2 regions of the Tardiphaga sp. GW822-FHT04G09 genome follow, and region 1 is predicted to be linked to the other one. Evidence: predicted binding sites of a transcription regulator. Region 1 holds the regulator's gene; the other holds the start of a gene.
The links. Region 1 encodes PhoB, which activates phosphate uptake and scavenging genes when phosphate is short. Its sites were predicted from a motif close to TGTCATNNANCTGTCAT; they were not measured.
Positions count from the first base shown of each region.

Region 2: a site for PhoB is predicted at 7,001-7,017, ahead of AC1RLZ_RS05760 (BtaA family protein). Genes of this name have one in related genera too.

Region 1 is NZ_JBXAMO010000014.1:110,892-122,281, reverse strand. It holds gene pstS (phosphate ABC transporter substrate-binding protein PstS) at 18-1,028, shown strand; gene pstC (phosphate ABC transporter permease subunit PstC) at 1,173-2,171, shown strand; gene pstA (phosphate ABC transporter permease PstA) at 2,175-3,020, shown strand; gene pstB (phosphate ABC transporter ATP-binding protein PstB) at 3,017-3,841, shown strand; gene phoU (phosphate signaling complex protein PhoU) at 3,870-4,583, shown strand; gene phoB (phosphate regulon transcriptional regulator PhoB) at 4,675-5,379, shown strand; gene AC1RLZ_RS21705 (GcrA family cell cycle regulator) at 5,647-6,156, opposite strand; gene AC1RLZ_RS21700 (aspartate aminotransferase family protein) at 6,603-7,841, shown strand; gene argF (ornithine carbamoyltransferase) at 7,841-8,779, shown strand; gene AC1RLZ_RS21690 (Hsp33 family molecular chaperone) at 8,955-9,953, shown strand; gene apaG (Co2+/Mg2+ efflux protein ApaG) at 11,023-11,390, opposite strand, start outside.
Region 2 is NZ_JBXAMO010000002.1:424,876-436,265, reverse strand. It holds gene AC1RLZ_RS05790 (VOC family protein) at 255-668, opposite strand; gene AC1RLZ_RS05785 (ABC transporter substrate-binding protein) at 934-2,157, shown strand; gene AC1RLZ_RS05780 (branched-chain amino acid ABC transporter permease) at 2,288-3,142, shown strand; gene AC1RLZ_RS05775 (branched-chain amino acid ABC transporter permease) at 3,144-4,073, shown strand; gene AC1RLZ_RS05770 (ABC transporter ATP-binding protein) at 4,070-4,813, shown strand; gene AC1RLZ_RS05765 (ABC transporter ATP-binding protein) at 4,800-5,507, shown strand; gene AC1RLZ_RS05760 (BtaA family protein) at 5,684-6,892, opposite strand; gene AC1RLZ_RS05755 (class I SAM-dependent methyltransferase) at 7,065-7,757, shown strand; gene AC1RLZ_RS05750 (putative bifunctional lysylphosphatidylglycerol flippase/synthetase) at 7,759-8,706, opposite strand; gene AC1RLZ_RS05745 (hypothetical protein) at 8,954-9,172, shown strand; gene AC1RLZ_RS05740 (NAD-dependent protein deacetylase) at 9,208-10,017, opposite strand; tRNA gene AC1RLZ_RS05735 (tRNA-Pro) at 10,224-10,300, opposite strand; gene AC1RLZ_RS05730 (L-threonylcarbamoyladenylate synthase) at 10,395-11,390, shown strand.

The DNA of each region.
Region 1 (11,390 bases):
ACCAGATGGAGATAACCATGAAATTCCTGAAAACGATCGTCGTCGCCGGCCTGATGGCCGCCTCGACCTCGGCATTTGCCGCCGACATCACGGGCGCTGGAGCGACCTTCCCGTTCCCGGTCTATTCGAAGTGGGCCGACGCCTACAAGAAAGAGACCGGCAATGGTCTCAACTACCAGTCCATCGGTTCGGGCGCTGGCATCAAGCAGATCCAGGCCAAGACCGTGACCTTCGGCGCCACCGACGCGCCGCTCAAGGCTGAGCAGCTCGAGAAAGACGGCCTGGTTCAGTGGCCGATGGTGATGGGCGCCATCGTTCCTGTCGTGAATCTCGAAGGCATCGCATCGGGCGAGCTGGTTCTCTCCGGCGAAGTGCTCGGCGACATCTATCTCGGCAAGGTCACCAAGTGGGACGACGCTGCCATCGCCAAACTGAACCCGAAGCTGAAGCTGCCGTCGGCCGCCATCACCGTTGTTCGTCGTTCGGACGGTTCGGGCACCACCTTCAACTTCACCGACTATCTGTCGAAGGCCTCGGCTGAGTGGAAGACCAAGATCGGCACCGGTACCGCCGTCGAGTGGCCGGTTGGCGTTGGCGCCAAGGGCAACGAAGGCGTTGCTGGCAATGTCGGCCAGACCAAGAATGCCATCGGTTACGTGGAATATGCTTACGCCAAGCAGAACAAGCTGACCTATACCGGCATGATCAACAAGGCCGGCAAGACCGTGCAGCCGACCGTTGCAGCCTTCCAGGCCGCTGCGTCGAACGCCGACTGGGCCAAGGCTCCAGGCTACTACGTGATCCTCACCGACCAGCCGGGCGACGCTTCCTGGCCGATCACTGCCGCGACCTTCATCCTGATGCACAAGACCCCGGTCGATAAGGCTGCATCGGCTGAAGCCGTGAAGTTCTTCAAGTGGTCGTTCGAAAAGGGCGACAAGATGGCTGAGGAGCTCGACTACATTCCGATGCCGGAACCCGTCGTCAAGCTGATCGAAAAGACCTGGTCGGCTGACATCAAGAGCTGATCTGGTACGGGCGGAGGAGAGGGGCATCTCTCCTCCGCCTATTTTTTACCGAGCTGGATTTCTCTTCGCTGTTCGGACTTCGCGCCCTGACAGGCCCATCCAGGGCAGTGCGTTTTGGGTAATACAACAATACAGGGGACTGGCGTGGCAGACATGGCCGTACAGAGCTCACCGATGGACGCCACTGGACCTTATGACCGCGCAAAGGCGCTGAGCGCCTTCAAGGCCGGAGATCAGGCGTTCTATTGGATCACGCGCATCTCGGCGCTGTCCGTTCTGTTCATTCTCGGCGGCATCATCCTCTCGCTCATCGCCGGCGCATGGCCAGCGCTCCACGAATTCGGCTTCTCGTTCCTGACCACGCAGCGCTGGGCTCCGTCGGCTGATCCGCCGGTCCTTGGTGCGCTTGGCCCGATCTACGGCACCCTGATCACGTCGGTGATTGCCATGGGGATCGCCATTCCCGTCGGTCTCGGCATCGCGATCTTCCTCACCGAACTGTGCCCGCAATGGCTGCGTCGTCCGATCGGCATGGCGGTCGAGCTGCTCGCGGGCATTCCGTCGATCATCTACGGCATGTGGGGCTTCTTCGTGCTCGGCCCGTTCCTGGCCAACCATTTCCAGCCGTTCCTGATCGCGACCTTCGAAGGCGTGCCTGTGCTCGGCACCATTTTCGCCGGTCCGCCGTCCTATCTCTCGCTGTTCAACGCCGCGCTGATCCTGGCCATCATGGTGCTGCCCTTCATCACCTCGATCTCGGTCGATGTGTTCAAGACGGTGCCACCGGTGCTCAAGGAAGCGGCCTACGGCGTCGGCTGCACCACCTGGGAAGTCGTTCGCAACGTCGTCATCCCCTACACCCGCGTTGGTGTGATCGGCGGCATCATGCTGGCGCTCGGCCGCGCACTCGGTGAGACGATGGCGGTGACCTTCATCATCGGCAACTCGTTCCGCATCACCGGTTCGCTGTTCGGTCCAGGCACCACGATCTCGGCGGCGATCGCCTCCGAATTCGCGGAGAGCGACGGGTTGCATCAGTCCGGCCTCATCCTGCTCGGCCTGCTGCTGTTCGTGCTCACCTTCATGGTGCTTTCAGCCGCGCGTCTGATGCTGATGCGGCTTGAAAAGAAGGCGGGGAACTAAGTCATGAACCCGATTTACGCATCCCGCCGTCGCAATGACACGATTGTCCGCGGCCTCTGCATGGGTGCCGCCCTGTTCGGCGTCACCTGGCTCGCGCTGATCCTGTTCACGCTGTTCTATAACGGTCTCGCCGGCATCAGCCTGCAGATCTTCACCCAGAACACGCCGCCGCCCGGCTCCATGGAAGGCGGCCTGCTCAATGCCATCGTCGGTTCGGTCATCATGACTGTGATCGGCGTCGGCATCGGTGCGCCGCTCGGCCTGTTTGCCGGCACCTACCTCGCTGAATATGGCAAGCACGACAAGCTGACCTCGGTGATCCGCTTCATCAACGACGTGTTGCTGTCGGCCCCGTCCATCATCATCGGCCTGTTCGTCTATGGCGCGGTGGTGGTTCCGATGGGTGGCTTCTCGGCTCTCGCCGGTTCGCTGGCCCTCGCCGTGATCGTCATCCCCGTCGTGGTCCGTACCACCGAAGACATGCTCGGCCTCGTACCCAACCCGCTGCGTGAAGCGGCCTCGGCGCTCGGCCTGCCGCGCTCCCTGGTCATCAAGCGGATCGCCTATCGTGCAGCCCGGGCCGGTCTGATCACCGGCGTGCTGCTGGCGACGGCGCGTGTCGCCGGTGAAACGGCGCCGCTGCTGTTCACCGCGCTGAGCAACCAGTTCTTCAGCCTCGATCTCACCAAGACGATGGCCAACCTGCCGGTGACCATCAACAACTTCGTGCAGAGCCCCTACGAGTATTGGAAGCAGCTCGCCTGGAGCGGTGCCCTGATCATCACCTTGACCGTACTTGCCCTTAACATTGGCGCACGCATTCTCGGCGCCGAGAGGACAGCAAAATGAGTGAGCTTTCTGTGTCGTCTGGCGTTCCCTCCGTCTCGATGCCGCCGCCGGTCCTGCAGGGCGAGACCCGTCCCAAGGTCACCGTGCGCGACCTGAACTTCTATTACGGCGAACACCATGCCCTGAAGAAGATCAATCTGACGCTGATGGCGAACCGCGTGACCGCCTTCATCGGCCCGTCGGGCTGCGGCAAGTCCACGCTGCTGCGCATTTTCAACCGCATGTATGATCTGTATCCGGGCCAGCGCGCCGAAGGTCAGCTCATGCTCGATAACCAGAACATTCTGGATCCGAAGCTGGATCTCAACCTGCTGCGTGCCCGCGTCGGCATGGTATTCCAGAAGCCGACCCCGTTCCCGATGACGATTTACGAAAACATCGCCTTCGGTATCCGCCTCTATGAAAAGATCTCCAAGTCGGAGATGGACATCCGCGTCGAGAGGGCGCTTCGTGGCGGTGCGCTCTGGAACGAAGTCAAGGACAAGCTCAACGCGTCGGGCCTCAGCCTGTCGGGTGGTCAGCAGCAGCGTCTGTGCATCGCGCGCACCATCGCGGTTCGGCCGGAAGTGATCCTGTTCGACGAGCCGTGCTCGGCGCTCGATCCCATCTCGACCGCGAAGATCGAGGAGCTGATCGACGAGTTGAAGGATCAGTACACGATCGCGATCGTGACCCATAATATGCAGCAAGCCGCCCGCGTCTCCGATACCACGGCCTTCATGTATCTCGGCGAACTGATCGAGTTCGATCAGACCAACAAGATCTTCACGTCGCCGACCGATCGCCGTACCCAGGATTACATCACCGGCCGCTTCGGCTGACGCGACATGTTCGCGGGAGGATTTAGAGATGGCTTTTGAACACACCACCAAGGCATTCGACGACGATCTGCAGGATCTGACCCGTCTCGTTGCCGAGATGGGCGGCCTCGCTGAACGGCAGATCGTCGAATCCGTCGATGCGCTGATCCGCCGGGACGTCGCACTCGGCGCCCGCGTCGTCGCCGCCGATGCCGAGATCGACCAGTTGCAGCGCACGATCGAAGAACGTGCCGTGCTGACCATCGCCAAGCGCCAGCCCATGGCTGTCGACCTGCGCGAGATCGTCGGCGCGCTGCGCGTCGCCACCGATCTGGAGCGGATCGGCGATCTCTCCAAGAACATCGGCAAGCGCGTCAATGCACTCGACAGCGACTTCCACCCGCTGAAGCTGATCCGCGGTCTCGAGCACATGACCGACCTCGTGACCACCCAGGTCAAGTCGGTGCTCGACGCCTATGCCGCGCACGATCTGCCGGCAGCCATGACGGTGTGGAAGGGCGACGAGGAAATCGACGCCATCTGCACCTCGCTGTTCCGCGAACTCCTCACTTACATGATGGAAGATCCGCGCAACATCTCGTTCTGTATCCACCTGATGTTCTGCGCCAAGAACATCGAGCGGATCGGTGACCACGCCACCAATATCGCGGAAACCGTGTTCTACATGATCGAGGGTCAGCAGATGGTCGACAAACGTCCGAAGGGCGACATGACCAACTTCGCGAATACGCCGACGGCCTGAAGCATGATGCGGAAAAGGGGAAGCCGGTCTTCCGCTCGGATCATGATCTAGGGCTTGTCGGACGTCACTGAGGGTATTGATCAATATGGCAATGAACGCGCGCATTTTAGTGGTTGAAGACGAGGAAGCACTCACGACGCTCCTGCGCTACAACCTCGATGCCGAGGGCTACGACGTAGAAACCGTAGCTCGCGGCGACGATGCCGACACCCGCTTGAAGGAGCGTGTGCCGGATCTCGTGGTGCTCGACTGGATGCTGCCGGGTCTGTCCGGCATCGAACTGTGCCGCCGCCTGCGCGCACGGCCCGAAACCAAGGCACTGCCGATCATCATGCTGACGGCGCGTGGCGAAGAGAGCGAGCGTGTTCGCGGTCTTGCCACCGGTGCCGACGACTACATCGTCAAGCCATTCTCGGTGCCAGAGCTCCTGGCGCGTGTGAAGGGTCTGCTGCGGCGTGCCGCGCCGGAGCGTCTCGCCACTGTGCTCGCTTTCGGCGACATCGAACTCGACCGCGACAAGCGCCGCGTCGTGCGGTCCAGCCGTCCGATCGATCTCGGTCCGACCGAATATCGCCTGCTGGAGTTCTTCCTGGAACATCCGGGCCGCGTATTCAGCCGCGAGCAGTTGCTCGACAGCGTCTGGGGCCGTGACATCTATATCGATGAGCGCACCGTCGACGTGCATATCGGCCGCCTGCGCAAGCTGCTCAATCCCGCCGGTGAGCCGGACCCGATCCGCACCGTGCGCGGTGCCGGCTACGCACTGGATGACCGCTTCGACAAGGCGGCGGAGTAGGTTTCCGCCACGCGCAGGAATCGTAGGATGGGTAGAGCGTCTTCGCGAAACCCATCGTCCCATGCGCAGGACAGCGATGGGTTTCGCTACGCTCTACCCATCCTACGCGTCTGTGGAGCGTCGCTCTCACCCGATGCCCTCATGCTTCGCATGCGGAGACCGACGTCTCCCCGCCCGGCGAAGCGAGGCTTCGCTAGGCGAGGCAAGCAAGTGCCAAACGAAAAATGCCCGGCATCGCTGCCGGGCATTTGGCTTGATACGTCCAGTTCAGCGCGTCGGCTTCGGCACCGCGCGACGGCGGTCGCTGGCCGGCTGATAGGCGATGCGCGAGTGATGTGCGCAATAGGGAGCGCCGGCCAGCGCCTTGCCGCCGCAGAAGTAGAATTCGGGGCTCGACGGATCGCCGATCGGCCAATGGCACGTGGCTTCGTTGAGTTCGACCAGTGACAGGCGCTGGCTGATCGGCACGATATTGTCATAGGCGATCGGGTCGGGCTCGGCCTCGACTTCGTAATTATGGGCCAATGCCGTGTTGCCGCGGGCCATCGGGCGGGCGACGCGCACCATCTGCTGTGCCGGGCGCGCCTTGCGCTGCCGCGGAGCTGCCGAGGAGGGGCTCTTGGCGCGGCCGGACAGGCCGAGGCGGTGAACCTTGCCGATGACGGCGTTGCGGGTCACGTTACCGAGTTCCGCAGCGATCTGGCTGGCGGAGAGGCCGCCTTCCCAGAGTTTCTTCAACTGTTCGACGCGATCGTCGGTCCATGTCATTACCGTCATCGCCATTTTCCCTTCGTGAGCGCCAGCCTGACCGGGCAGCGCTGCGAGTTGAGACTTCAAAAATCCCTGCGGTCAGAATCCTTTAGCGCTCACCGGGCGCGAATTTCGCGTCCGGCTTTTACGCCGCACTGGATGTGTCAAAAGGATCTACCGCCGCACGAGATGTCGTATCCGACGAGGCAAAAGCTACAATATGCCGTGACTCACGCGCAAGAGTCGGGCATGCCGCGTCCACATGCTTCTGCAAACAAAGCAGCGAAATCGGCTTTTTCTGCGACTCCGTGTGACTCGAAAGCCGCAGTGCGCGGTTGACAGTCCTCGCAGCACACCTAGAATAATGCCCACGTGCCGCCCGAGAAGGGCGGCACGTTTCGTTTCTAGGGTCCGTTGTTCGATTTCGCACAGTTGTCATCGACGCGGACGCAGTCTTTTCGATCGGATCGGTTATGACCAACAACGCAACGTCCTCGCCCCTCTCTCAGGCTCACTTGCTGCCTGTTTTCGCGCGTGCGGATGTCGCTTTCGAGCGCGGTGAAGGCGCCTGGCTGATTGGAACCGATGGCGAGCGCTATCTCGATTTTACCAGCGGCGTTGCTGTCAACGCCCTCGGTCATGCCCATCCGCATATGGTTGCCGCGCTGCAGGAGCAGGCCACCAAGCTCTGGCACATGTCGAACCTGTTCAAGAGCCCGGACGGTGAGCGCCTCGCCGCCCGGCTGTGCGAACAGAGCTTTGCCGACTTCGTGTTCTTCGCCAATTCGGGCGCGGAAGCGATGGAATGCGCGATCAAGGTGACCCGGCACTATCATTTCTCCAAGGGCCATCCCGAGCGCACCCGCATCATCACCTTTGAAGGCGCGTTTCATGGCCGGACGCTCGGCACGCTGGCTGCGACCGGCGCCGCCAAATATCTCGAAGGCTATGGTGCGCCGCTCGACGGCTTCGACCAGTTGCCGCTTGGCGATATCGAAGCGGTGAAGAAGGCGATCGGTCCGAACACCGCCGGCATTCTTATCGAACCGCTGCAGGGCGAGGGCGGCGTGCGTGCGCCGAGCAACGCGTTCTTCGGCGCGCTGCGCGAGCTCTGCGACAAGAACGGCATCCTGCTGATCTTCGACGAAGTGCAGACCGGCATGGGCCGTACCGGCGAACTCTTCGCCTATCAGCGTATCGGTGTGACGCCGGATGTCATGTCGCTCGCAAAAGCGCTCGGCGGCGGTTTCCCGATCGGCGCGTGCCTTGTCACGGCGGAAGCGGCCGAAGGCATGGCGCCCGGCTCCCATGGTTCGACCTTTGGCGGCAATCCCCTGGCGGTGGCCGCGGCGAATTCCGTGCTCGATATCATGCTGAAGCCCGGCTTCTTCGACCATGTGAAGAAGATGTCGCTGCTGCTGAAACAGAAACTCGCGGGCGTCGTCGACAGCCATCCGGACGTGCTCAGCGAAGTGCGCGGCGAAGGTCTGCTGATCGGCCTCAAGGCGGTGGTGCCGGCGGGCGATCTCGTGGCCGCATTGCGCGATGCCAAGCTGCTGACCGTCGGCGCCGGCGACAACGTGGTGCGCTTCCTGCCGCCGCTGATCGTCAGCGAGTCCGAGATCGAGCAGGCCGTGCAGCGGCTGGAACAGGCATGCGTGGCGCTCGGCTCATCCGCCAGGACATCTGCAAAGACGCAGGGAGCCGCGTGATGAGTACGTCACCGCGGCATTTCCTCGATCTCACGGCCGTACCGGCCAGTGAGTTGCGCAACATCATGAATGCAGCCGCCGCCATGAAGGCGAGGCTGAAGGGCCGGGACGGCTCCAATGCCGAGCCCGATCGTCCGCTCAAGAACAAGACGCTGGCGATGATCTTCGAGAAGCCCTCGACGCGCACCCGTGTGTCGTTCGAGGTCGGCATGCGCCAGCTCGGCGGCGAGGTCGTGATGCTCACCGGCGCAGAAATGCAGCTCGGTCGCGGCGAGACCATTGCCGATACCGCGCGCGTGCTGTCGCGCTTTGTCGACATCATCATGATCCGCATTCTCAATCATGACTCGCTGATGGAACTCGCGGAAAATGCGACGGTGCCGGTCATCAACGGCCTGACGCGTTTCTCGCATCCCTGCCAGGTGATGGCGGATGTGATGACCTATGAGGAGCATCGCGGCCCGATCAAGGGACGCACCGTGGCCTGGACCGGCGACGACAACAACGTGCTGATGTCCTGGGCCCATGCGGCCGAGCGCTTCCAGTTCAAGCTCAACATCGCGACGCCGCCGCAACTGTCGCCGAAGAAGCCGTTCAAGGACTGGGTCAAGGCGACCGGTGCGCCGATCACCTTCAGCGATGATCCCGATGCGATGGTGAAGGGCGTCGACTGCGTCGTCACCGACACCTGGGTGTCGATGGGCGACAAGGACGGCGAGACCCGCCACAACCTGCTGAAACCCTATCAGGTCAATGCGCGCCTGATGTCGCTGGCCAAACCCGATGCACTGTTCATGCATTGCCTGCCCGCCCATCGCGGCGACGAAGTCACCGACGAGGTGATCGACGGACCGCAATCGGTGGTGTTCGACGAGGCCGAAAACCGTCTGCATGCGCAGAAGGGCATTCTGGCCTGGTGCCTGCGCGCGGTGGCGTGAGGCGTATCGACTTTATCGCCCAAGACCTCCGTCATGCCCGGCCCTGTGCCGGGCATCCCCGTCTTGGTACCTTGCAAAGGCGTGGATGGCTGGGACAGGCGCGGCCATGACGAGCAGATATTTCCCGGTTCCCTGCACCTTTCACTTGCGGCCCTCCGACCCCAAATAGAGCGTCATGACCCCATCAGATCCAAATCTTGAGCCCGACGCCCCCATTCGCGCGCCGTCTTCCGTTCCGGTCGATGACGCGGTGCTGCCTTTTGAGGTCGCGCCGCTCGATCTGCGCGGGCGGCTGACCCGGCTTGGCCCTGCGCTCGATGAGCTGCTCGCCAAGCATGATTATCCCGCGCCGGTGGCCAAGCTGCTCGGCGAGGCGATCGTGCTCACGACACTGCTTGGCTCGGCGCTGAAATTCGACGGCCGTTTCATCCTGCAGACCCAGACCGACGGTCCGGTGTCGCTGATGATCGTCGACTTCCGCGCCCCGGATAAAATGCGCGCCTATGCGCGGTTCGATGCCGAGCGCCTGCTGCCCGGTCTTGGCACCGCGGCACTGCTCGGCAAGGGCCATCTGGCGATGACCGTCGATCAGGGCCCTGACATGAGCCGTTATCAGGGTATGGTCGCGCTGGACGGCGGTACGCTGGAAGATGCCGCGCATGAATACTTCCTGCGTTCCGAGCAGATCCCCACCAAGGTGCGTCTCGCCGTCGGCGAGGAGTGGCGCAGCGGTGAGGAGGGGGGGCCGAAACATCGCTGGCGCGCCGGCGGCATGCTGCTGCAGTTCCTGCCGAAGGCGCCGGAGCGCGTGCAGCGCGATCTCCATGCCGGCGACGTGCCGGACGGCGTGAGCGCCGATGCGGTGCCGGAAGATGACGCCTGGGTCGAAGGTCAGTCGCTGATCGGGACGGTCGAGGATGTGGAACTGATCGATCCCGATCTGTCCGGCGAACGGCTGCTGTATCGCCTGTTTCACGAGCGCGGAGTTCGCGTGTTCGCGCCCTCTCCGCTGCGCGCGGAGTGTTCCTGCTCGCGCGATGCCGTGTCCGGCATGCTCAAGAGCTTCGAGCCGCAGGACCGCGCCGACATGGTCAAGGACGACAAGGTCGTCGTGACCTGCGAATTCTGTTCGTCGGTCTACGAGTTCACACCGCAGGAAGCGGGCGTGGAATAGGGCGCCCGCCCGCGTCACGCCCGCTGTCATTCCCAGCCACTTCGCTTGGCAAGCTTGTCATTCTCCGCCACTCCAAGTGGAGTGGCGGAGGTTCGCCTGCGCGAAGGCGCGCAGTCGCCCTCAGGCAAACCAATTGGTTTGCCTGAGAATGACAGAGTGAGGCCCCCAAACATTTTTTCCTATTTCTATTGACAGCATCCCTATCTTGATTATTTTCCCTATCGTCCTGCCCCATCGAGAGGGGCGATCGCGATCGTCACGATTGCGGGGCGGGAGGCGGTGGACGCCGGAGATGCGGCGTCACGGGATATGTGGGTACCGGCTGCCTGCGGGCAGGCCGCATCGTCTGTGGTCAGGATACCACTGGGACAGGCGGCGCGGCCTGGTTGCGGATGGAACGGGCCCGCCGATCAAGTGACGGACGACCAGATTCGAAACGCGTCCGGCCCAAGAGCTTGTGCTCCCCCGGCCCTGTCGCGCAGGGCCAAACAAGGGTGACCTTGATCGGTTGCTTGGGCAAGCATTCAGCAAGCCGAAAAAACACCGCAGGCGGAACGTCGGGCAATCGCCCGTGCTTCCGAAAGTCCTGATGCATATAATTGCGGAAGACCGCATCGGCATCAGGCCCAGGGGTGCATCGGGCACCCGGCGTTCCGCACGCCCTCTCGCAAGGGGGCGGGAATGCAAGCGACGACGGCGCCCCCGCGCCGCAAACAACAGGGGCGATGACGCATGTCTGAAGGGTGTTGTTGTCTGAAGAACAGTGGCTGTTTGACAGTTGAATCGGATGAGGCCGTAGGATGGGTAGAGCGTCTTCGCGAAACCCATCAATCACACAAGCTCAGAAAGTGATGGGTTTCGCTGCGCTCTACCCATCCTACGCTGTGCACCGTCATGCCCGGCAACGCAGAAGCAAGCCCGGCCATGACGAATGAGAGCGTTACGCAAGATCGTAGGATGGGGTGAGCGCAGGCGCAGCACGCCGGAGCGAAACCCATCAACTATACGAAGAAAGCGATGGGTTTCGCTTCGCTCTACCCATCCTACATTTCTACATTTCGGCGGTCGCCTAATTCAGCACGCGCTTCCCGTCCGGTCCGTCCAGCGAGAACAGCGGCACGTCGATCTCGAACGGCTCGCCGGTATCGGTCACCATCTGATAGGTGCCTTCCATGAAGCCGGACGCCGTCGGCAGCGGTACGCCCGAGGTGTATTCGAAGCGCTCGCCGGGGCCGAGCACGGGCTGTTCGCCGACCACGCCTTCGCCGCGCACTTCCTGCATGCGGCCGGACGCATCGGTGATGATCCAGTGGCGGGTCTTCAGCTGCACGGTCTCTTGACCGGCATTGGTGATGACGACCGTATAGGACCAGAAGAACTGTCGTTTTTCCTGCGACGAGCGTTCCGGCATGAAATTCGGTTCGACGGTGACTTCAA
Region 2 (11,390 bases), on a different contig from region 1:
GGTTAAGATTTGGTTTAAGTTGCGACAAAACACGGCTGGGATAGCGTCGACCACGTCGCGCAGTGGGGTTTGGAAGTCGCTTTCCAACCCCGAATTTCAATGCTCGGCACGGGGCCGCCGTTATTACCTGCGTCGGCGGTCCCACCCCTTGGCAGACGATTCCGAACACCAAACGCGCGACCGTTGCGCATCATGCGATCCGCGTCATTGCTGCGACTACGTGCGTCCGATCGCGTGCAGAGCACCGGTGGCGCCTAGATATCAGCGAACACCTCCAGCAAATTCCCGTCGGGATCGCGAAAGAACAGCGTGCGATGTCCAAAGACCTGATCGGTCGGCGGCGACACGAGGCTGATACCTTTCCGCACCAATTCCTCTGCACACGCATCTACCTCCGCAACGGAAACCTTGAAGGCAAGCTGAAGTGCTGCACTGCCAACCGGGACCGGACTATCTGACGCGGTGCGGCTTGGTATGGCCAAGGCTAACGTGTTGCCGCCGATGCGAAATTCTATCCAGCCGGACGATAGCACGCGCTGCAGCGAAAAGCCGAGCACCGTCTCGTAGAAGCAACGCATCGCCTCCATGTCGCGGACGAAGATGACCGTGTAGTCGATGGCGCGAATAGCTTGAAAGGCCGACCTGGTGTCTGCACTCCGTTCCTCCATCCCGGCTTCTCCATGCTCATCCGGCGAGATGATCCAAGGGCGTCAAGCCTCGCACAGCTGATTGTGCATCTACAACTGCTGGCACATTGCTCATCCGCGTCATCGCATCGCAGCAGAGAAACACGTTGTGAATGCTCGCAATTTAATCCGCGACACAGTGTTGCTACGCGCAATCCTCCTTGACTTGCTCTCGCCGCACTTGGCAGTCTGTGATCACACAAAAAAGCATCGGGCAACGACCCAGATGCATCTAGGGAGAGACACCATGGACTCATTTCTGAGGCCGCTTGCGGCTGCGAGTATGATTGTTGCTGGCGCCCTTGCTTCCACTGCTCCAGCATCTGCCCAGCAAGCGCCGATCAAGATCGGCATTCCGACGTCGGTCCAGCTGCAGGTCGGCCGCGACACCCAGAACGCCGCCAAGCTGGCCATCGAAGAAATCAACGCGAAAGGCGGATTGCTCGGCCGCAAGCTCGAAATGGTTGTCGCCGACGAGACCGAGAATCCCGAACAGGGCATTGCCGCGATCAAGAAGCTCACCGCAGACGACAAGGTGAATGTGCTGATCGGCGGCTATACGTCAGGCGTGACGCTGGCCCAGCTGCCGCATATTTCCAGCGCCAAGACGATCTATATCGGCGTCGGCGCTGCATCGCCCGCGATCACCGCCAAGGTGAAGTCGGATTACGACAACTACAAATACATCTTCCGCGCCTTCCCCATCAACGCCGCGCATCAGGCCCGCGCGCTGGTCGACTTCATCAATGGCAAACTCAAGGGCGAAATGGGCCTGAAGAAGATCGCCATTGTCGGCGAGAACGCCAAATGGGTGCAGGACCTCGTTCCGATCCTGAAGAAGGGCGCCACCGAGGGCGGCACCGACGTGACGCTGGCCGAGTTCTTCGACACCTCGACCTCGGACTTCTCGCCGCTCTTCGCCAAGGTGAAAAATTCCGGCGCGCAGTATCTGATCGTGATCCTGTCGCACGCCTCCTCGGACATCTTCGTCAAGCAGTGGCATGACGCTCAGGTGCCGATTCCGATCGGCGGCATCGACGTGAAGAGCCAGGACGCCGACTTCTTCACCCGCGTCAGCGGCAAGGCCAATGCCGAAACCGTCGGCATGTTCGCGATCCGCGCGCCGCTTACGCCAAAGACCATTCCGTTCTGGGATGAATTCGTGAAGCGCTTCGGCACCGCCCCTGTTTACACCGGCATCGGCGCCTACGACTCGGTCTACGTCTATGCGGACGCCGTGAAACGCGCCAACTCCATCGAACCGGACGCGGTCATCAAGGAGCTCGAAAAGACCGACCATGTCGGCATCGCCGGCAAGCTTGTCTTCGACGAACTTCACGACGTGAAGACCGGACCGGGACTGCAGAACCTCCTGTTCGTGCAGTGGCAGAAGAACGGCGAGCGCGTCGTTGTCTGGCCCAAGGAAGCCGCCACCGGACCGATGATCGCGCCGCCCTGGATGAGCAACTGACCTGTTGATCGCGATCATCATGATCGCAGCGTAACCGCACGGCCGGCGATCCTCTCGCCGGCCGGAAAAAGGGAGGCGCGAACCTTCACGCGTTCGCCCTCTTCTGTCCGGTCTTCAACAGCGGGTTCTCATGCTTCAGATTCTGATCTACGGCGCGGTCTCCAGCGCCATCTATGCGATGCTGGCCGTTGGTTTCACCCTGATCTTCGGCGTCGCCCGCATCCTCAATCTCGCCCATGGCTCGTTCTACGCACTCGGCGCCTATGCGGCCTATGTCCTCACCTCGCTACTCAGCGTTCCGCTCTTCATCGCTGCACCGCTGGCAGTGTTGATGGTCGCAGGCTTCGGCGTGGTGATGGAGCGCTTTCTGGTGCGTCCACTGCGATCGTCACAGCTTGCCGTATTGATGATCACGCTGGCTGTGTCGCTGGCTGTGGAGCAGGCGCTGTTCATCACTTTCGGCTCCGAATATCGCAACGTCCCCTCATTCGTCGCTGACAAGCTATCGATCGGCGGCGTCGATATCTCCGGCCAGCGCCTGCTGGCACTCGTTGCCGGTGTCCTCGTGCTGCTCGGCCTGTGGCTGTTCATCCAGCGCACGCGCCTCGGCGCGGCCATCCTCGCGGTGTCGCAGGATCCGGAAGCCGCGCAATATATGGGGATACCGACCAACCGCATCTTCTCCATCGTGATGGCGATCTCCGCCGGCACTGCGGCGCTCGCTGGCGTACTGGTGTCGCCGTTCCTTACGGTGCAGCCGACCATGGGCCTGCTGCCGATGGTGAAGGCCTTCGCCATTGTCATCGTTGGCGGGCTGGGCTCGATCCCCGGCAGTATCATCGCATCGCTGATCCTCGGTTATTCCGAGACCATCGTGGCCTATCTGATTTCGTCATCATGGACCGAGCTGGTGTCGCTGGTCGCGGTCGTCGTCACGCTGATGATACGGCCATCCGGAATCCTTGGTCGACGGGCGGCGTTCTGACATGAAGCGCATTTCACCGATTGATATCGCCGGCGGGATCATCGTCGTCGCCATTCTCGCGCTGGCGCCCATGTTCGCCGCCAGCAACTATCTCACCGGCGTGCTGACAGTGTGCGCCATCTACGGCATCTGGGCGTCGAGTTGGGACTTCATGTCCGGCCTCACCGGCCGCGAGAACTTCGGACACTCGCTGTTCATCGGCACCGGCGCCTATACCGCCGGTTTCCTCTCCAGCATCTGGTCCGCCAGCCCGTGGATCAGCCTGCCGCTGGGCGTCGTCATCGCCATCGCCTTCAGCCTGCTGGTGGGTTTCCCCACGCTGCGCCTGCGCGGGCCCTACTTTGCGCTGGCCATGCTGTCGGCCTCCGCCATCCTGCAGCGCCTGTGCCTGATCTTCTGGGAATATACCGGCGGCGAGGAAGGCCTCTACGGCCTCGATCCCCTCATCAAGAATCCGCTGCATTACTACTGGTTCGTGCTCGCCATTCTGGCGGTCACGGTGATCGCGCTGACGCTGCTGGCGCAATCCCATTGGGGCCTGCTGCTGCGTGCGATCCGCGGCGACGAGGCCACCTGTCAGGCCGCCGGCATCAATGTCACCTTCTACAAGATCGTGTCGCTGATGATATCGGCCGGCTTTGCCGGTCTGGGCGGCGCGCTCTACGCGCATTACCAGCTCCAGGTGTCGCCGCCGCTGTTCTCCGTCGTGGTGTCGATCACCGTCATCATCATGGTCTATGTCGGCGGTATCGGCTCGATCTACGGCGCTGCCGTTGCCGCGATCCTGCTGACGCTGCTCACCGAGATGCTGCGTGGCTTCGGCGAATACCGGCTGTGGATCTACACGCTGACCCTGATGCTGATCCTGTTCTTCCTGCCCAACGGACTGATCGCTCCCCTGTGGCGCCGCATGACGGAGCGTTTCCGATGACCGACCTGCTCGAAGTCAACGGCGTGACCAAGCGCTTCGGCGGCCTGACCGCCGTCAAGAACGCGTCCTTCACCCTGAAGAAAGGCGAGTTCACCGGCATTCTAGGTCCCAATGGCGCCGGCAAGACCACGCTGTTCAACATCCTCACCGGCTTCATGCAGCCGACTTCCGGCACCATCTATTTCAACGGCGATCTGGTGCGTGAGCTCGCGCCATACAAGGTCGTCAATCGCGGCATGGCGCGAACCTTCCAGCTCACGCGCCCGTTCGTCGGCATGAACCTGCTGGAGAACGTGCTGGTCGCCTGTATGTCCCCCCGCGCCAGCGAGGACAAGGACAAAGAGGCGCGCGCCAGCTATCTGCTCGCCCAGGTCGGACTTGGCGGACGCGACAGGGAGCCGGTGGAGACGCTGCCTTACGGCGACCTCAGGCGGCTCGAAATCGCGCGCGCACTGGCAACCCGGCCGGACCTGTTGCTGCTCGACGAGCCTTTTGCAGGCTTGGGGAGCAGCGAGATCGAGCAACTGGCACAACTGATCCGCCGGCTGCATCGCGAGGAAAACCTCACCATCCTTCTGATCGAACATAAACTCCGCGAATTCATGGCGCTGGTATCGCGCGTCATCGCGATGAATTTCGGCGAGATCATCGCCATCGGCCCGCCCGAAGAGATCGTGAAGAACGAGAAGGTGATCGAGGCCTATATCGGCAAGACGGAGGACGCTCATGCCCCTGCTTGAAGTCGCCGATCTCAAGGTCAGCTATGGCAAGGCGCTGGCGATCGAGTCCGTCTCGATCAAGGTCGAGAAAGGCGAACTCGTCGGCGTGCTCGGCCCCAATGGCGCCGGCAAGACCACGCTGCTGAAGGCCATCTCGCGCAGCATCGCCTCGCAGGGTACGCTGAACTTCAAGGATGCGTCGCTGCATCCGATCGAGCCGTATAATGTCGTCGCCAGGGGCATCTGCCACTGTCCTGAGGGGCGCAAGCTGTTCTCGGAACTCTCGGTGCTGAAGAACCTGCAGCTCGGCGCTTACCTTCGCAAGAATAACGCCGACGTCGAGAAGGACCTGGAGCGCGTCTTCGCGCTGTTCCCGGTGCTGCGCGAACGGCAATGGCAACAGTCCAGCACACTGTCCGGCGGCGAGCAGCAAATGGTCGCCATCGGCCGCGCGCTGATGGGACGTCCGGAATTGCTGCTGCTCGACGAGCCCTCTGTCGGCATCGCGCCGCGGCTAAAGGGACTGATCTTCGACTCGATCCAGCAGATCAGGAAAGACGGTACAGCGATCCTGATCGTCGAACAGGACGCGACATCGACGCTGCGGATCGCGGATCGGATCTATGTGCTGGAACACGGGCGGACGATCCGTGAGGGAACGTCGGCGGAGATCGCCGGCGACAAGTACATCCAGCAGATTTATCTGGGGGTGTGAGCCGATTCCTTCTCCCCGCATGCGGGGAGAAGGTGGCTCGAAGGCGCGAAGCGCGTTCGAGACGGATGAGGGGGACTATCAGCAGGCTCCGAGCATGAGGATAGTCCCCCTCACCCGCCTTCACATGCTACGCATGCGAAGGACGACCTCTCCCCGCAAGCGAGGCGAGGTTAGGATCACCCCTTCCGCGTATACAGATGAAACCCGCCATAGATGCCTGAGCGATCCGCAGCCAGACCTGCAGCGCTGCGCGCGTCGTCGCGCTGCCACGTCTCGCGCAGCGAAGCATGTTCCGGGTCGTCCAGCGGCGATTCGGCGCCGGCCGTGCGAAAGATCACGCGGATGCCGTCATTGCCGGCGCGGTCGATCGCATCCCACAGCGCACGGATTTCGTCCGGCGCCATCCAGTCCTGCGAATCCAGCAGCACCACCGCGTCGATCTGGCGGGCCGGCAGACTCTCAATGAACACGCGCAGATTGGCATGGACCGGTGTGACCAGCGCGGCGCGGCTGGCAGTTTCCGCATAGCGGCTCTGCTGCAGATACAGTGGCAGGCATTTGTCGCCGGGGCCGACATAGCTGCGGCTCAGCGCCTGCCAGGCGAAATAATTGTTCGCGTTCGGATGCACGTCGATCAGCGCGAGCAGGCGCTGATGCAGCACTTCATTGAGCGGCTGATTGCCGCCGAGCAGCGTGCGTTGCTGCGGCGGAATGCCGAGGCTGAACAACAGGGCCGGCGTCTTCGTCATCATACGGGCAAGCCGCGAATGGAACAGCCAGTGCAGGCGCTCCAGCGCGCGCTTGCGCGCGGGCGACTGGGCGTCGTCGTGCAGTAACGCCTTGAGATCGATGCGGGCGAGCTTCGCCAGACCATGCGCGAAGCCGATGAAGCGGCCGAGCGCGCCATGGCGATAGAAGCCGTCGCTGAAGTAACCATAACGGGGGCGGCCCTGGATATCGCGTTCGTCCCAATAGCCGCGCGCTTCGGCATCGAGCAGCGGGCGCAGCCGTTCGCGGTACAGACCCACATTGGTATCCGACGCGCCTTCGCCGAAGAATTTCCAGAAGTCCTGATAGTTCGGCAGCGCGCGCAAGCCGGCGAGTTTCAGCTTCAACAGCGACAGATGCGCCTCGTTGAGATCGACCGCATAGACATGCTCGGGCTTCGCCGACAGATAGGACAGCGCATTGCAGCCGCCGCTGGAGATGGTGACGATGGTCGAACCGGGCGCCAGCTGCAGTGCCGCCATATCCGCTTCGGGATCTTCCCAGATCTGGGTGTAGACCAGCCGGCGGAACCAGAAGGCAAACAGCCTGTCCCAGATCGTCGTTTCCTCGCGACCACGGCTATTGCGAACGGCGTCGGCGATCAGATGCGTATTCATCGGCTTCTTGGACCCTTCGAATCGACAATCTGATATTTTTATCAAGCGCAGACTGCGGTTTTGCGACAGAACCTTCTCCAATCAGCGACTTTCTTGCCACAAAGCCACTGTCACACCGCTGTCGTGTGGCGATGAAAAGGATCGCGCTGATAGTTGAGCGATGAGGTGAGCCATGACGATTGTCTCCGAATACGAGGATGGCGGTCAGCCTGCGTGGTCGAACGAGGCCACGCATCGCATGAACCGGATGTATCGCTGGCAGCGCTTCATCTATGACGCGACGCGCCGGTACTATCTTCTCGGCCGCGACCAGCTCATCGCCGAACTGGCGCCGGTGCCGGGCGCATTGGTGCTGGAGATCGGCTGCGGTACCGGCCGCAATCTCGTTCAGGCTGCCCGGAAATATCCACAGGCGGTATTTTACGGCATCGATATTTCGACCGAGATGCTGACCACGGCCATCGCATCGATTGCACGCAACGACCTCGCGGATACCGTCCGCGTCGCCCATGGCGATGCGACGAATTTCGATCCGGCACGCATCTTCGCCGTTCCGTCATTCGATCACGTCATGATTTCCTACACCCTGTCGATGATCCCGAGCTGGCAGGATGTGCTCGATCACGCCGTGTCGCAGCTCAAGCCCGGCGGACAACTGCACATCGTCGATTTCGGCCATCAGGAGCGGTTGCCCAAACTCGCCAGCACACTGCTGCTGCGCTGGCTGACACTGTTCGACGTGACGCCGCGCCGCGAACTTCTCGATGTGCTGAAGACGCTCGCCGAGCGTCACCATGCCAATCTCGATTTCAAACGCCCGTTCCGCGGCTACGCGCAATCGGCGGTGCTGACGTTGCCGAAGTAGTTCAGGCCAGCTTGCGTCTGTTCACATTCCGATAGGCCTCGACGGCGCCGAACAGCGCCAGCGACAGCACGAACGGGATCAGGTGGTAGAACAGCCGGAACAGCAGCAGCACGGCCAGCAGTTTTTCAGTATGTTCGCCGCCGAGCCCGACCAGGATCGTTGCGTCGAACACACCAATGCCCGCGGGTGCGTGGCTGGCGAATCCCAACAGCGTCGCAGCGATGAAGACGACGATCACCTGCGCGACGCCGATATCCATCGTTTCGGGGATCAGCACATACATCGCCAGCGCCGCCGCCCCGAGATCGACGAGCCCGATGCCGATCTGAAAGAACACGTTGCGCCCGCTGGGCACCGGCACCGACCAGTTGCGGCCGCCGAGCGTCCGCATACCGTTCCACGTCCAGGCGACATAGGCGACGATGCCCACGAGAATTGCGACAGCGATGAAGCGGTTGATCTCGGGCGAGAGCTGATCGATCCGGCTGATGGCGCCCGGCTCATGCAGGGTGCTGAGCGCCAGCGCGGTGAGATTGCCGAGCCAGAAGGTGAGTCCGGTCAGGAAGCAGATACGCGCGACGCCGGCAGGACCGATGCCATGTGGTGCATAGATCCGGTAGCGCACCGCCGATGAGACCAGCAGCACGGCGCCGGTGCCGTGCGAGATGGGATAGCTGGTGAAATTGGCCAGCGCTGCAATCCTGAAGGGAATGTCCCCCCGCCCGATCATCTGCAGCGCCAGCCAGTCATACAGCGTCAGACTGCCATAGGAGATCGCCACCAGGGACAGCGAGAGCGCAATGCTCGTCGGCTGCACCGTCTGCATCGCCGCCAGCACATGGGCGAAATCCACGCCCTTGAGCGCCCTGGTCAGCGCCATAAACGCAATGGTCGCGATCGCTATGCTAAGGATTGCGCCAAGCCATCCCCAGCTGAGGCGCGCGCGCATCAGCTGAATGATATTTCTCAATGCGGGTGGCACATCGTTCCACTTTTCATTAGGTCTGAGCACGCCGTGATTCGCGCTTGTGTTTGCGCGTTCTGTTGCACGTCCATGTGACAGCTGCGCAAAAGCAGCGCCTTGGCATCGCCTAACAATCCGGTGATTCCCAGATTTAGCCGTCGCGTTGTCGCATCAAATTCATGCGACGCTCGTAAGCCACCCACACTGAATTGATTGACCTAAGCAGGACACCATGTCGACCGAGACCGAATATCAGCTCACCGAAAATCAATGGGACACGCTGCGGGCACTCCGCCCAGCCGGCCTGCCCGTTCGGCTGAACCGTTACGTTCTCGATCAGCTGGTTGCGATGGGGCTCGTCGCGCTGTCGGACACTGATCCGACGCTGACACCTACGGGCCGGGCCGTGGTTTTGCGCGGCTGTCCACGTCTGTGGGACCTTGCGGCCTAAGCTGCCGCCGCTTGTCTCCGCGGCCATCGCCGCCGCTACAACAGGAACGTCAGCGCATCCTCGCAGCGGTCTTCGACCTTGAAGCTGAGAAATTCATCGGCGCGCGTGCGGCCGAGATTGATCGCCGCGATGGGGATCCCGGCACGCACAGCGGCCTGAACGAAGCGAAAGCCCGAATACACCATCAGCGATGAGCCGACGATCAGCATAGCGTCGGCCTTGTGCAGATGGCCGAGCGCAGCATCGACGAAGTCGCGCGGCACGTTCTCACCGAAGAACACCACGTCCGGCTTGAGGATGCCGCCACACTGCGTGCAGGCCGGCACCACGAAAGACGCGAAATCAACGCCCTCCAGATCGGCATCGCCATCAGGCGCGACGGCCGCATCGAGGTCGAGCCATCCTGCGTTCAAGCGACCCATCTCATGCTGAAACTCGTCGCGCTGGATGCGGCGTTCACATCCCATGCAGCGAACAAGATCGAGCCGGCCATGAAGGTCGATCACCCCCGTGCTGCCGGCGACCTGATGCAGCCGATCGACATTCTGGGTGAGCAGCACCTCGCATTTGCCGAGCTGTTCGAGGCGCACCAATGCGTGATGCGCATCGTTCGGCCGCGCCTGGCCAAACCGCCGCCAGCCGATGAGGCTGCGTGCCCAGTAGCGCTGCCGCGTCAGTTCCTCGCCCATGAACGCCTGAAACGTCACGGGCTGCGTCCGCTTCCAGTTGCCGTCGGTGTCACGATAGTCGGGAATACCCGAATTGGTGCTGCAGCCGGCACCGGTCAGGACAAAAAGACGGTCGTGGCGATCAACGAAATCGCGGAGGGCATTGGGTGGGGTCATCAGGGAAGGCTTATCTCTCGGCGAGAAATGATGCCAAGCGGACGCCGGCGCGACGCATGGGACTGCATATGTGGGGGCGGAATTCGGCGATTCCACCGCGCGCGATCACGCCGCCGCACCGAACATCGCCGGTGAGCCGATGGATGAAAATCGGGAGATTCTGGCCAATAGGGGCGCTGCAAGTGAGCGCTAAGCCATTGAAATCATGGTCGGAGTGGCAGGATTCGAACCTGCGACCCCTGCGTCCCGAACGCAGTGCTCTACCGGGCTGAGCCACACTCCGACTAAGAGCGCGGCTTATAGCCTTGGGTTTCGCATCCTGCAAGAACCCCGGTAAAGAAGCCTGACCGATTTTCCAGAACAAGGATCTGCCCTGCATGGCCACAGGCCTGACAACCCGGATGAGCCCTGCCGACACCGCCCATATTGTGGAGGCGGCGCGCTGCCTGCGCGCAGGCGGGCTGCTGGCGTTCCCCACCGAGACGGTCTACGGGCTCGGCGCGGATGCGGCCAATCCGCGGGCCGTGGCGGGGATCTATGAGGCCAAGGGCCGGCCGTCGTTCAATCCGCTGATCGCCCATGTGGCCGATCTCGCCGCTGCCCGGCGCATTGCCCGCTTCGATGCGCGCGCGCTGGCGCTGGCCGAAGCGTTCTGGCCGGGACCGCTGACGCTGGTGCTGCCCAAGGCGGCGGATTGCCCGGTTGCCGACCTGGCCACCGCCGGGCTCGATACGGTCGCCATCCGCGTACCGGCGCATCCCGTGGCCCACGCGCTGCTGCAGGCCTTTGGCGGTGCCGTGGTGGCGCCATCGGCCAATATCTCCGGACACGTCTCGCCGACCACCGCAGCCCATGTGCTGAGCGATCTGGAGGGCCGGATCGACATGATTCTCGATGGCGGGCCGGTTGAGGTGGGCGTTGAATCCACCATCGTCGGTTGTTTCGACCAGCCGATGCTGCTGCGGCCGGGCGGCCTGCCGCGCGAGGCGATCGAGCGGGTCTTGGGTCAGCCGCTGGCAAGCCCGCCGGACGAACCCGCGAGCGATACAAACCAGCCGCTGGCGCCGGGCATGCTGGCCTCGCATTACGCGCCGCGGACACGGGTGCGGCTGCTGGCCGAGGCCGTCAGCCCCGGTGAGGCCTTGCTGGCCTTCGGATCGGCCCCGCTGCCGGGTATGGAGGGCGCCGCCGCTATCCTGAATTTGTCTGAACAAGGCGATCTCGAGGAAGCCGCCACCAATCTTTTCGGCTATCTTCGCGCGCTCGACGCAGCTGCCGTCGCTTCGGGCGCCACCAGTATCGCGGTGATGCCGGTGCCGAACCACGGGCTCGGCGAAGCCATCAACGACCGGCTGCGCCGCGCCGCCGTGTAA